3 regions of the Streptomyces sp. NPDC091282 genome follow, and region 2 is predicted to be linked to each of the others. Evidence: riboswitches for the same ligand, from Rfam matches in the RefSeq annotation. Region 2 holds a riboswitch; each other region holds the start of a gene.

Region 1 (3,270 bases), on a different contig from region 2:
GCGTCGGTGCACAGGTAGAGCCGGGCGTCGGCCAGCCGGGCGCGGGCGGTGTCGGTCATGCGGTGTCCCCCGTGGTGTCGGTACTGCCTGCCTCAGACGGCGAGCGCCTGGGCGCGGCGCTTCACCTCCGTGCCACGATTCTCGCTGAGTGCCTGCGCGGGGGTGCCGGGCAGGGTCTCGTCGGGCGTGAAAAGCCACTCCAGCATCTCTTCGTCCGTGAAGCCGTCGTCCCGCAGCAGCGTCAGGGTCCCGGACAGGCCCTTGACCACCTTGTCCCCGTCGATGAAGGCGGCGGGGACGTGCAGCGCCCGGTTCTCACCACGGCGGACGGCGATGAGCTGGCCCTCCTTGACCAGCTGCCGCACGCGCACCACATCGATGCCGAGCATCTCTGCGATGTCGGGGACGGTGAGCCAGGCGGGGACGAGAGCATCGGTCTTTGCGTCAATCTCGGTCACGGGGTCAAGGGTAGGCGTTTCGGCGGGCGGGGTGCGATCGGTGGTCGCCCGGACGCGGCGGCGCCGTGCATCGGCGCGCCGCTCCTCCCCCGCCGCCCCTAGACCGGTTCCGCGGTCGCGTTCTTCAGAGGGCGGGCCGGGTCGGCCAGCGCCTCGGCGTCCATCCGGCGTCCCGCCTCGATCAGGCGGCGGCCCTGCGCCAGGTCGCGCGGACGGCCCACCGCCAGCAGGGCGACCAGGCGGTCCTCGCGCAGCCAGCAGACGCTCCAGGACGGGCCCGCCGGATCGCCGCGCCACACCAGCCGGTCGGCCGCCGCGTGGTGCCCGGCGTACTGCACGAAGCGGCCGAACTGCTCCGACCAGAAGTACGGCACCGGGTCGTAGACCGCGTCGGACTCGCCGAGGATGTTGGCGGCCACCGTGCGCGGGCCCTGCAGGGCGTTGTCCCAGTGGTGGACCAGCAGGCGCTCGCCGTAGCGGCCGGACGGGAAGGAGGCGCAGTCGCCGACCGCGTAGACGTCCGGGACGCCGGTGCGCAGCCGGTCGTCGGCGAGCACGTCGCCGTGCCGGCCCAGGCCGATGCCGGAGCCGGCCAGCCAGGCGGTCGCGGGACGGGCGCCGATGCCGACCACGACGGCGCCCGCGGGCACCCGCGAGCCGTCGTCGAGCACCACGGCGCCGGGTTCGACGCGTGCCACGCGCGTGTGCGTGCGCAGGTCGGCCCCGCTGTCGGCGTACCAGGCGGCCATCGGCGCGGCCACCTCGGCCGGGAGCGCTCCCGCGAGCGGGCGGTCGGCGGCCTCCACGACGGTCACCGCGCAGCCCGCCTCGCGGGCCGCGGTGGCGAACTCGGCGCCGATCCAGCCCGCGCCGACCACCACGATGTCGTGCTGCCGGGCGAGCACGGGCCGCAGCCGCTCGGCGTCGTCCAGGGTGCGCAGCAGGTGGACGCCGGGCACGCCCTCGGTGCCGGGCAGCGTGACCGGTTCGGCGCCGGTGGCGAGCACCAGGACGTCGTACGGCACCGGGCCTGCCTCGGTGTCCAGCTCGCGGTCGGCGAGGCGCACGCCGAGCGCGTCGCGGCCCAGCGCCAGCTCGATGCCGAGCGTCTCGAAGTCCACCTCGAAGGCGGAGCCCTCCGCCTTGCCGAGCAGCACCGCCTTGGAGAGCGGCGGCCGGTCGTAGGGCTGGTGCGGCTCGGCGCCGATCAGGGTCACCGTGCCGGTGAAGCCCTGTTCGCGCAGGGCCACGGCGGTCTGCACGCCGGCCATGCCCGCGCCGACGACGACCACGCGCCGCGTCTGTGACGTGCTCCGTCGCTGCGTCTGCTCGCTCACGTGATCACCATAGACACGAACGATAGACAACTGACAAAGAGTCAGTCAGCGGGCGTGCTGAGTGACCTGTTCCACACCGCCCGGGCAGGCCGTCTTACGGGGGCGCGGCGGCGCGGGCTAGGGTGGCCGGGAAGCACACGCGGGAGCCCGGACGCACCGGGCTGAGAGGGAGGCTGGCGGCCTCCGACCGTACGAACCTGATCCGGGTCATGCCGGCGAAGGGAGGGGCTGGACGCCCATGTCCGCACATACGTCCGACGTCCTCGTCATCGGGGGCGGCATCATCGGCCTGGTCACGGCCTGGCGGTCCGCGCAGCGCGGGCTCGCCACCGCTGTCGCCGACCCCGAACCCGGCGGCGGGGCCGCGCAGGTGGCGGCGGGGATGCTGGCCGCGGTCACCGAACTGCACCACGGCGAGCAGACCCTGCTCGGGCTCAACCTGGCCTCCGCCCGCCGCTATCCCGGCTTCGCCGCCGAACTCACCGAGCTGACCGGCCACGACCTCGGCTACCGGCGCTGCGGCACGCTCGCGGTCGCGCTGGACGCCGACGACCGCGCGCACCTGCGCGACCTGCACGCCCTCCAGCAGCGGTCGGGGCTGGACTCGGCCTGGCTGTCCGGACGGGAGTGCCGGCGCCTGGAGCCGATGCTGGCGCCGGGTGTGCGCGGCGGGCTGCGGGTGGACGGCGACCACCAGATCGACCCGCGCCGGCTGGCGGCCGCGCTGGTGACCGCGTGCGAGCGGGCCGGGGTGGTCTTCCACCGCGACTGGGCCGAGCGCCTGGAGGTGGTGCGGGAGCGGGCCACCGGCGCCGTCACCCGCGCGGGGCAACGGCTGGCCGCGGACCGGGTGGTGCTCGCCGGCGGCAGCCTGAGCGGGCGGCTGGCGGGCGTGCCCGAGGACGTGCTGCCGCCGGTGCGGCCGGTGAAGGGGCAGGTGCTGCGGCTGACGGTGCCCGCCCGGTACGCGCCGTTCCTCAGCCGGACCGTGCGGGCCGTGGTGCGCGGCGGCCACCTGTACCTGGTGCCCCGGGAGAACGGCGAGCTGGTCGTCGGCGCGACCAGCGAGGAGCTGGGCTGGGACACCACGGTCACCGCGGGCGGCGTGTACGAGCTGCTGCGCGACGCCCACGAGCTGGTGCCCGGCATCACCGAGCTGCCGCTGACCGAGACCCGGGCCGGGCTGCGCCCCGGCTCCCCCGACAACGCGCCGCTGCTCGGGCCGACCCGCCTGGACGGGCTGCTGCTGGCCACCGGGCACCACCGCAACGGGGTGCTGCTCACGCCCGTCACGGGAGACGTGATGGCGGAGCTGCTGACCGGCGGGGAGCCGCCGGAAGAGGCCCGCCCGTTCACGCCGAAGCGTTTCGGCCCCGTCCCCGGCGCACTCCTGGAGCAGACCGCATGAACATCTCCGTCAACGGGGAGCGCCGGGTGATCGACCCGGGCACCGCTCTCGACACGCTCGTCAGGTC
Region 2 (3,270 bases):
AGGGAGCCGATGATGACGCCGGCCAGGAGCAGACCGCTCATGTCGATCGACGGGTACAGGCCGTGGATCAGGCCGGTGTTGTCATCGGTGTTGCCGGTGAGCGCCGCCCAGTCGATGAACTCCGAACCGAGGACGCCGATCAGGCACAGCGACACCAGTGTGCCGAGGACCGCCACCGAGGTCCGGGCCGACAGGCCGTGGCACATGTACAGCGCGATCAGCATGATCGCGCTCGACCCGACCACCGCCACCAGCAGCGGATTCGAGCCCTGCAGGATCGCCGGGAGGATGAACAGGGTGAGCACCATGAAGCTGACGGCGAGCGCGACGAGGGCCATCACACCGCGCAGCCGGCCCACCACGACGACGGCGAGCGCGAAGATCCCGGCCAGCAGCGCCATCGGGAACTTCCGGTTCACGTCGGTGACCGAGTACTGCAGATCCCTGGGCGCCGAGGGCTCGTAGGCGACCACGACCTTCTCGCCCTCGTGCAACTGCCGCGACTGGTCGGGCTGCACGATCTCGGTGAACGTGCGGCCCGTGTCCTTTCCGGTACCGACCCGGACCGTTGCCTTCTTGCAGGTGCCGTCCTCCGGCTTCGCCGAGTCGCCCTCGCCGGTGGAGGTGTCCCCGGCCGAGCCTCCCCCGGAGGCGTTGACGGACTTGCAGCTGACCGAGATGACCTTCGTCACCGTGGCCTGCTGGGTCTGGCGGTCGAAGCCGACGCCGGTGCGTTCGTGCGGCGGAGCGCCACCGGGCCACAGCACCGCGAGGCCGACCACGACCGCGGCGGTGAAGGGGATGAGGATCGCCGCGATGACCTTGCGCAGGTGCTTGGAGACCGGCGTGGCGGGTCCATGGCTGTGGCTGTGCGAGTGACCGTGTCCGCCGCCTGCCCCGGAACCGCCCTGACCGGAGCCCTGACCCGGCGGGTGGCCGTGGGAGTGGCCGTCGTCGTGACTGTGGGCGTGCCCCTGGTCGTGCACGCCGTCCCGTCCGTGGCCCTGCGTGTGCGTGCCACCCGGTCCGTGGCCGGGTCCGTCACCGGCACCATGGCCCCCGTGGCCGGTTCCCCCGCCCTGCCCGGCGCCGTTGCCACGCCTCGGGTCGGGGGGCGGATAGGGGTGCTGCTGTGTCGTGGTCACCGCCAGATCATCGCAAGAACGACAGGGGCCCTCTGTTCACCGCGCCCGAATTGACGCTAGCGTGGAGGCACCTTTGCACACGCGGGAGCTCGGAGCACCGGGCTGAGAGGGCGCTGACCTCCGTATTCGCGATGTTTCACGTGGAACGAGTGATGTTTCACAGGAAACGCCGCCCGACGGAAGCCGCTGCGTCGACCGCCGAACCTGTTACCGGGTAATGCCGGCGTAGGGAGTAGGTCTCATGACCAACAAGGACGTACGCACGCCTGCCTCCAGTCAGGACGAATCGCCCGTTCCGGGTGAACCGTCCACGGAGGCCGGGAAGTCCATCGGCTGGCACAAGGGGTATGTCGAGGGTTCGCGCCCCGACCTCCGGGTGCCGGTCCGTCAGGTGCATCTCACCAACGGGCAGTCGGTCACGCTCTACGACACCTCCGGCCCGTACACCGATCCGCTCGTCGGGACCGACGTCCGCAGGGGCCTGCCGCCGCTGCGGGAGAACTGGATCATCGCCCGCGGGGACACCGCGGAGTACGCCGGGCGCCCCGTCCGCCCCGAGGACGACGGGATCAAGCACACCGCTCCGCGTGGCGGGCTGCGCAACCTGGACGCGGTCTTCCCGGGCCGTCCGCGCCAGCCGCGCCGCGGCCGGGACGGTGAGGCGGTCACGCAACTGGCCTACGCCCGCCGGGGCGAGGTCACCCCGGAGATGGAGTACGTGGCCATCCGGGAGAACGTCTCCCCCGAGGTCGTCCGTGAGGAGATCGCGGCGGGGCGGGCCGTGCTGCCGGCCAACGTCAACCACCCGGAGATCGAGCCGATGATCATCGGTAAGCGGTTCCTGGTGAAGGTCAACGCCAACATCGGCAACTCCGCGGTGACCTCCTCCATCGAGGAGGAGGTGGAGAAGATGACCTGGGCGACCCGCTGGGGCGCCGACACGGTCATGGACCTCTCCACCGGCCGCAACATCCACACCACCCGCGAGTGGGTACTGCGCAACTCCCCCGTCCCCATCGGCACCGTGCCGCTGTATCAGGCACTGGAGAAGGTCGACGGCCGGGCCGAGGAGCTGACCTGGGAGATCTACAAAGACACGGTGATCGAACAGGCCGAGCAGGGCGTGGACTACATGACCGTCCACGCGGGCGTACGGCTGCCGTACGTGCCGCTCACCGCCAACCGCAAGACCGGCATCGTCTCGCGCGGCGGTTCGATCATGGCGGCCTGGTGCCTCGCGCACCACAAGGAATCGTTCCTGTACGAGAACTTCGAGGAACTCTGCGAGATCCTCGCCGCCTACGACGTCACGTACTCACTGGGCGACGGCCTGCGCCCCGGCTCCATCGCCGACGCCAACGACGAGGCCCAGTTCGCGGAGCTGCGCACGCTCGGGGAACTCAACCGGATCGCCAGGCGTTTCGACGTACAGACGATGATCGAGGGCCCGGGCCATGTCCCGATGCACAAGATCAAGGAGAACATCGACCTTCAGCAGGAGATCTGCGATGAAGCTCCGTTCTATACGCTCGGCCCGCTGACCACGGACGTCGCGCCCGCGTACGACCACATCACCTCCGGCATCGGTGCCGCGATGATCGCCTGGTGGGGCACGGCGATGCTCTGCTACGTCACGCCCAAGGAGCACCTGGGCCTGCCCAACCGGGACGACGTCAAGACCGGCGTGATCACCTACAAGATCGCCGCCCACGCGGCCGACCTCGCCAAGGGCCACCCGGGCGCGCAGGAATGGGACGACGCGCTGTCCGACGCCCGCTTCGAGTTCCGGTGGGAGGACCAGTTCAACCTCGCCCTGGACCCGGACACGGCCCGCGAGTTCCACGACGAGACGCTCCCGGCGGAGCCCGCCAAGACGGCGCACTTCTGCTCGATGTGCGGACCGAAGTTCTGCTCGATGAAGATCTCCCAGGACATCCGCCGCGAGCACGGCGGAAGCCGGGGTGAGATCGAGGAGGGCATGGCCCAGAAGTCCAAGGAGTTCGCGGCGAGCGGGAACCGGGTGTATCTGCCCATCGCCGACTGACATCCGGGCGGTGCTCGGGGTCGGCCGATCCGGGCACCGCCTGTCCTACCGCTCGTCCACAGCGCCCCGGCCGTTGTCACA
Region 3 (3,270 bases), on a different contig from region 2:
ACGGCCGGTTGTCCGACGTCGAGGTTCTCGGTGATCGCCCGGCGCACAATCGCAGTATGACCGACCTCGTCGAAGCGGCCTGGCGCAAGATCCTTGCAACCGCAGCGCAGCACACCGGGCCAGGGGATTCCCCGCTCCTGGGGCCGTTCACAGAGATGGTCCGAGTCGCCCACGCCGAGCCGCAGCTCCGCTGACGACAGTCGTAGCCGGCCACAGCCGCAGGTCACCCAAGTGGATCTGCGACACTGGTACCACCATGCCCAAGCCCGGAGAACTCACCTTTGTCGCGCCGCGCGGAGCCAAGAAGCCGCCGCGGCATCTCGCCGATCTCACGCCCGCCGAGCGCAAGGACGCGGTGGCGGAGATCGGGGAGAAGCCGTTTCGAGCCAAGCAGCTCGCGCAGCACTACTTCGCGCGGTACGCGCACGACCCCGAGCAGTGGACGGACATCCCGGCCGGCTCCCGGGACCGGCTGCGGGAGGCGCTGCTCCCCGAGCTGATGACCGTCGTCCGGCATCTGTCGACCGACGAGGGGACCACGCGCAAGACGCTGTGGCGGCTGTTCGACGGCACGCTCGTGGAGTCCGTGCTGATGCGCTACCCGGACCGGGTGACGATGTGCATCAGCTCGCAGGCCGGGTGCGGGATGAACTGCCCGTTCTGCGCGACCGGGCAGGCGGGTCTGGACCGGAACCTGTCCACCGCGGAGATCGTCCACCAGATCGTGGACGGGATGCGGGCGCTGCGGGACGGGGACGTGCCTGGTGGTCCGGCGCGGCTCTCCAACATCGTGTTCATGGGCATGGGCGAGCCCCTGGCCAACTACAAGCGGGTCGTCACCGCCATCCGGGCGCTGACCGACCCGGCTCCGGACGGTCTGGGCCTCTCGCAGCGCGGGATCACCGTGTCCACGGTCGGGCTCGTGCCGGCGATCCACCGGTTCGCCGACGAGGGCCTCAAGTGCCGGCTGGCGATCTCCCTGCACGCGCCCGACGACGAGCTGCGCGACACCCTCGTCCCCGTGAACACCCGGTGGAAGGTGCGCGAGGTCCTGGACGCCGGGTTCGAGTACGTCGAGAAGAGCGGGCGGCGGCTGTCGATCGAGTACGCCCTCATCCGTGACATCAACGACCAGGCGTGGCGCGGGGACCGGCTGGGCCGCCTGCTCAGGGGCAAGCCCGTGCACGTCAACCTCATCCCGCTGAACCCGACGCCGGGTTCGAAGTGGACGGCCTCGCGGCCCGAGGACGAGAAGGCCTTCGTCGAGGCGATCGCCGCGCACGGTGTGCCCGTCACCGTCCGGGACACCCGTGGCCAGGAGATCGACGGAGCGTGCGGTCAGCTGGCGGCGACCGAGCGGTAGGATCTGGGCACATCTTCATATTCCGACAGGGGAGCGCCACAGCGCTGAGAGTGCGGCAATCGGGCCGCAGACCCTCTGAACCTCGCCCAGGTCATTCTGGGTAGGAAGTTCGGTCATCACTCAAGCTGTTGTGCCCTGCCCGGGTGGTTCCACCGGGTGGGGCCGCGTCTCTTCCTGGTCCACCCCAGGAGGAAAACACCAGTGCACACCAAGACCTTCGTGTCCGCGGCCGTCGGGCTCGGTCTGCTCACGCTGTCCGCGTGCGGGTCGTCCGCGGGCGACCCGGCCGACTCCAAGACCGTCACCTTGGTCAGCCACGACTCGTGGGCCGTCTCCAAGAACGTGCTCAAGGACTTCGAGAAGCAGTCCGGCTACAAGGTGCGCGTCCTCAAGGACGGCGACGCCGGCCAGGCCGTCAACAAGGCGATCCTCACCAAGGACCACCCGCAGGGCGACGTCTTCTTCGGCGTCGACAACACCCTGCTGTCCAGGGCCCTCGACAACGGCCTCTTCCAGCCGTACGCCGCCAAGGGCCTCGACCGGGTCGGCACCGCCTACCAGCTCGACGCCGCCAAGCACCGGGTGACGCCCGTCGACTACGGCGACATCTGCGTCAACTACGACAAGGCCTACTTCAGCGAGCACAAGCTGGCCCCGCCCACCTCCTTCGCCGACCTGGTCAAGCCGCAGTACAAGAACCTCCTCGTCACCGAGAACGCGGCCACCTCCTCGCCGGGACTCGGCTTCCTGCTCGGCAGCGCCGCCCGGTACGGCGACGACGGCTGGCAGACCTACTGGAAGCAGCTCAAGGCCAACGGCGTGAAGGTCGTCGACGGCTGGGAGCAGGCCTACAACGAGGAGTTCTCCGGTTCGGCCGGCGGCCGCAAGGCCAAGGGCGACCGGCCGCTCGTCGTGTCCTACGCCTCCTCGCCGCCCGCCGAGGTCATCTACGCCGACCCGAAGCCGAGCACCGCGCCCACCGGCGTCGCGGCCGGCACCTGCTTCCGCCAGATCGAGTTCGCCGGGCTGCTGAGCAACGCCTCGAACACCAAGGGCGGCAAGGCGTTCCTCGACTTCCTGGTCTCCAAGGAGTTCCAGGAGGACATGCCGCTGAACATGTTCGTGTACCCGGTGGCCGAGGGCGCGGGCGTGCCCGCCGAGTTCACGAAGTACGGTCCGGCCGCGAAGGCCCCCGAGACCATGGCGCCCAACAGGATCGCCGCCGACCGTGACCAGTGGGTCAAGTCGTGGACCTCGCTCGTACTCAAGTGACCGGCACGCGCGGCGGCGCGGCGCGGCTCGGCCTGATGGCCGTGCCCGTCGCGTTCTTCGCCGTCTTCTTCGCCTGGCCGGTCGCGGCGATCGTCACCCGCGGCCTGAAGGCCGACGGCGGCTGGCGGTTCGGGCGGATCGCCGACGTCGTCGGCCAGCCCGACATCCGGCACGTCCTGTGGTTCACCACCTGGCAGGCGCTCGCCTCCACCGGCCTCACCCTGCTGGCCGCGCTGCCCGCCGCCTACGTCTTCGCCCGCCTGGACTTCCCGGGCAAGCAGGTGCTGCGGGCCGTGGTGACGGTGCCCTTCGTCCTGCCGACGGTGGTGGTCGGCACGGCGTTCCTGGCCCTGGTCGGCCGCGGCGGACTCCTGGACGAGCTGTGGGGCGTACGGCTGGACACCACCGTGTGGGCCATCCTGATCGCGCACGTCTTCTTCAACTACGCGGTCGTCGTACGGACCGTGGGCGGGCTGTGGGCGCAACTGGACCCGCGTCAGGAGGAGGCCGCGCGGATGCTCGGCGTCTCGCCGTTCGGCGCCTGGCGCAAGGTGACCCTGCCCGCGCTGGCGCCCGCCGTGGCCGCCGCCGCGCTGATGGTCTTCCTGTTCACCTTCACCTCCTTCGGCGTGGTG

What was found. Region 2 has a riboswitch for thiamine pyrophosphate ahead of thiC (phosphomethylpyrimidine synthase ThiC). Riboswitches for the same ligand answer to the same signal wherever they lie in the genome.
Region 1: it holds a riboswitch for thiamine pyrophosphate, as region 2 does, so the genes downstream of both, thiO (glycine oxidase ThiO) here and thiC (phosphomethylpyrimidine synthase ThiC) in region 2, are expected to answer to the same signal.
Region 3: it holds a riboswitch for thiamine pyrophosphate, as region 2 does, so the genes downstream of both, ACIQOE_RS37520 (thiamine ABC transporter substrate binding subunit) here and thiC (phosphomethylpyrimidine synthase ThiC) in region 2, are expected to answer to the same signal.

The regions. Positions count from the first base shown of each region.
Region 1 is NZ_JBIVUX010000001.1:373,887-377,156, forward strand. Features, by position in the region: gene thiE (thiamine phosphate synthase) at 1-59, opposite strand, end outside; gene ACIQOE_RS01750 (Rv2175c family DNA-binding protein) at 93-458, opposite strand; gene ACIQOE_RS01755 (FAD-dependent oxidoreductase) at 557-1,795, opposite strand; TPP riboswitch at 1,925-2,036, shown strand; gene thiO (glycine oxidase ThiO) at 2,034-3,203, shown strand; gene thiS (sulfur carrier protein ThiS) at 3,200-3,270, shown strand, end outside.
Region 2 is NZ_JBIVUX010000005.1:287,332-290,601, reverse strand. Features, by position in the region: gene ACIQOE_RS24715 (YibE/F family protein) at 1-1,145, opposite strand, end outside; TPP riboswitch at 1,217-1,394, shown strand; gene thiC (phosphomethylpyrimidine synthase ThiC) at 1,387-3,189, shown strand.
Region 3 is NZ_JBIVUX010000011.1:214,368-217,637, forward strand. Features, by position in the region: gene rlmN (23S rRNA (adenine(2503)-C(2))-methyltransferase RlmN) at 257-1,363, shown strand; TPP riboswitch at 1,381-1,488, shown strand; gene ACIQOE_RS37520 (thiamine ABC transporter substrate binding subunit) at 1,565-2,635, shown strand; gene ACIQOE_RS37525 (iron ABC transporter permease) at 2,671-3,270, shown strand, end outside.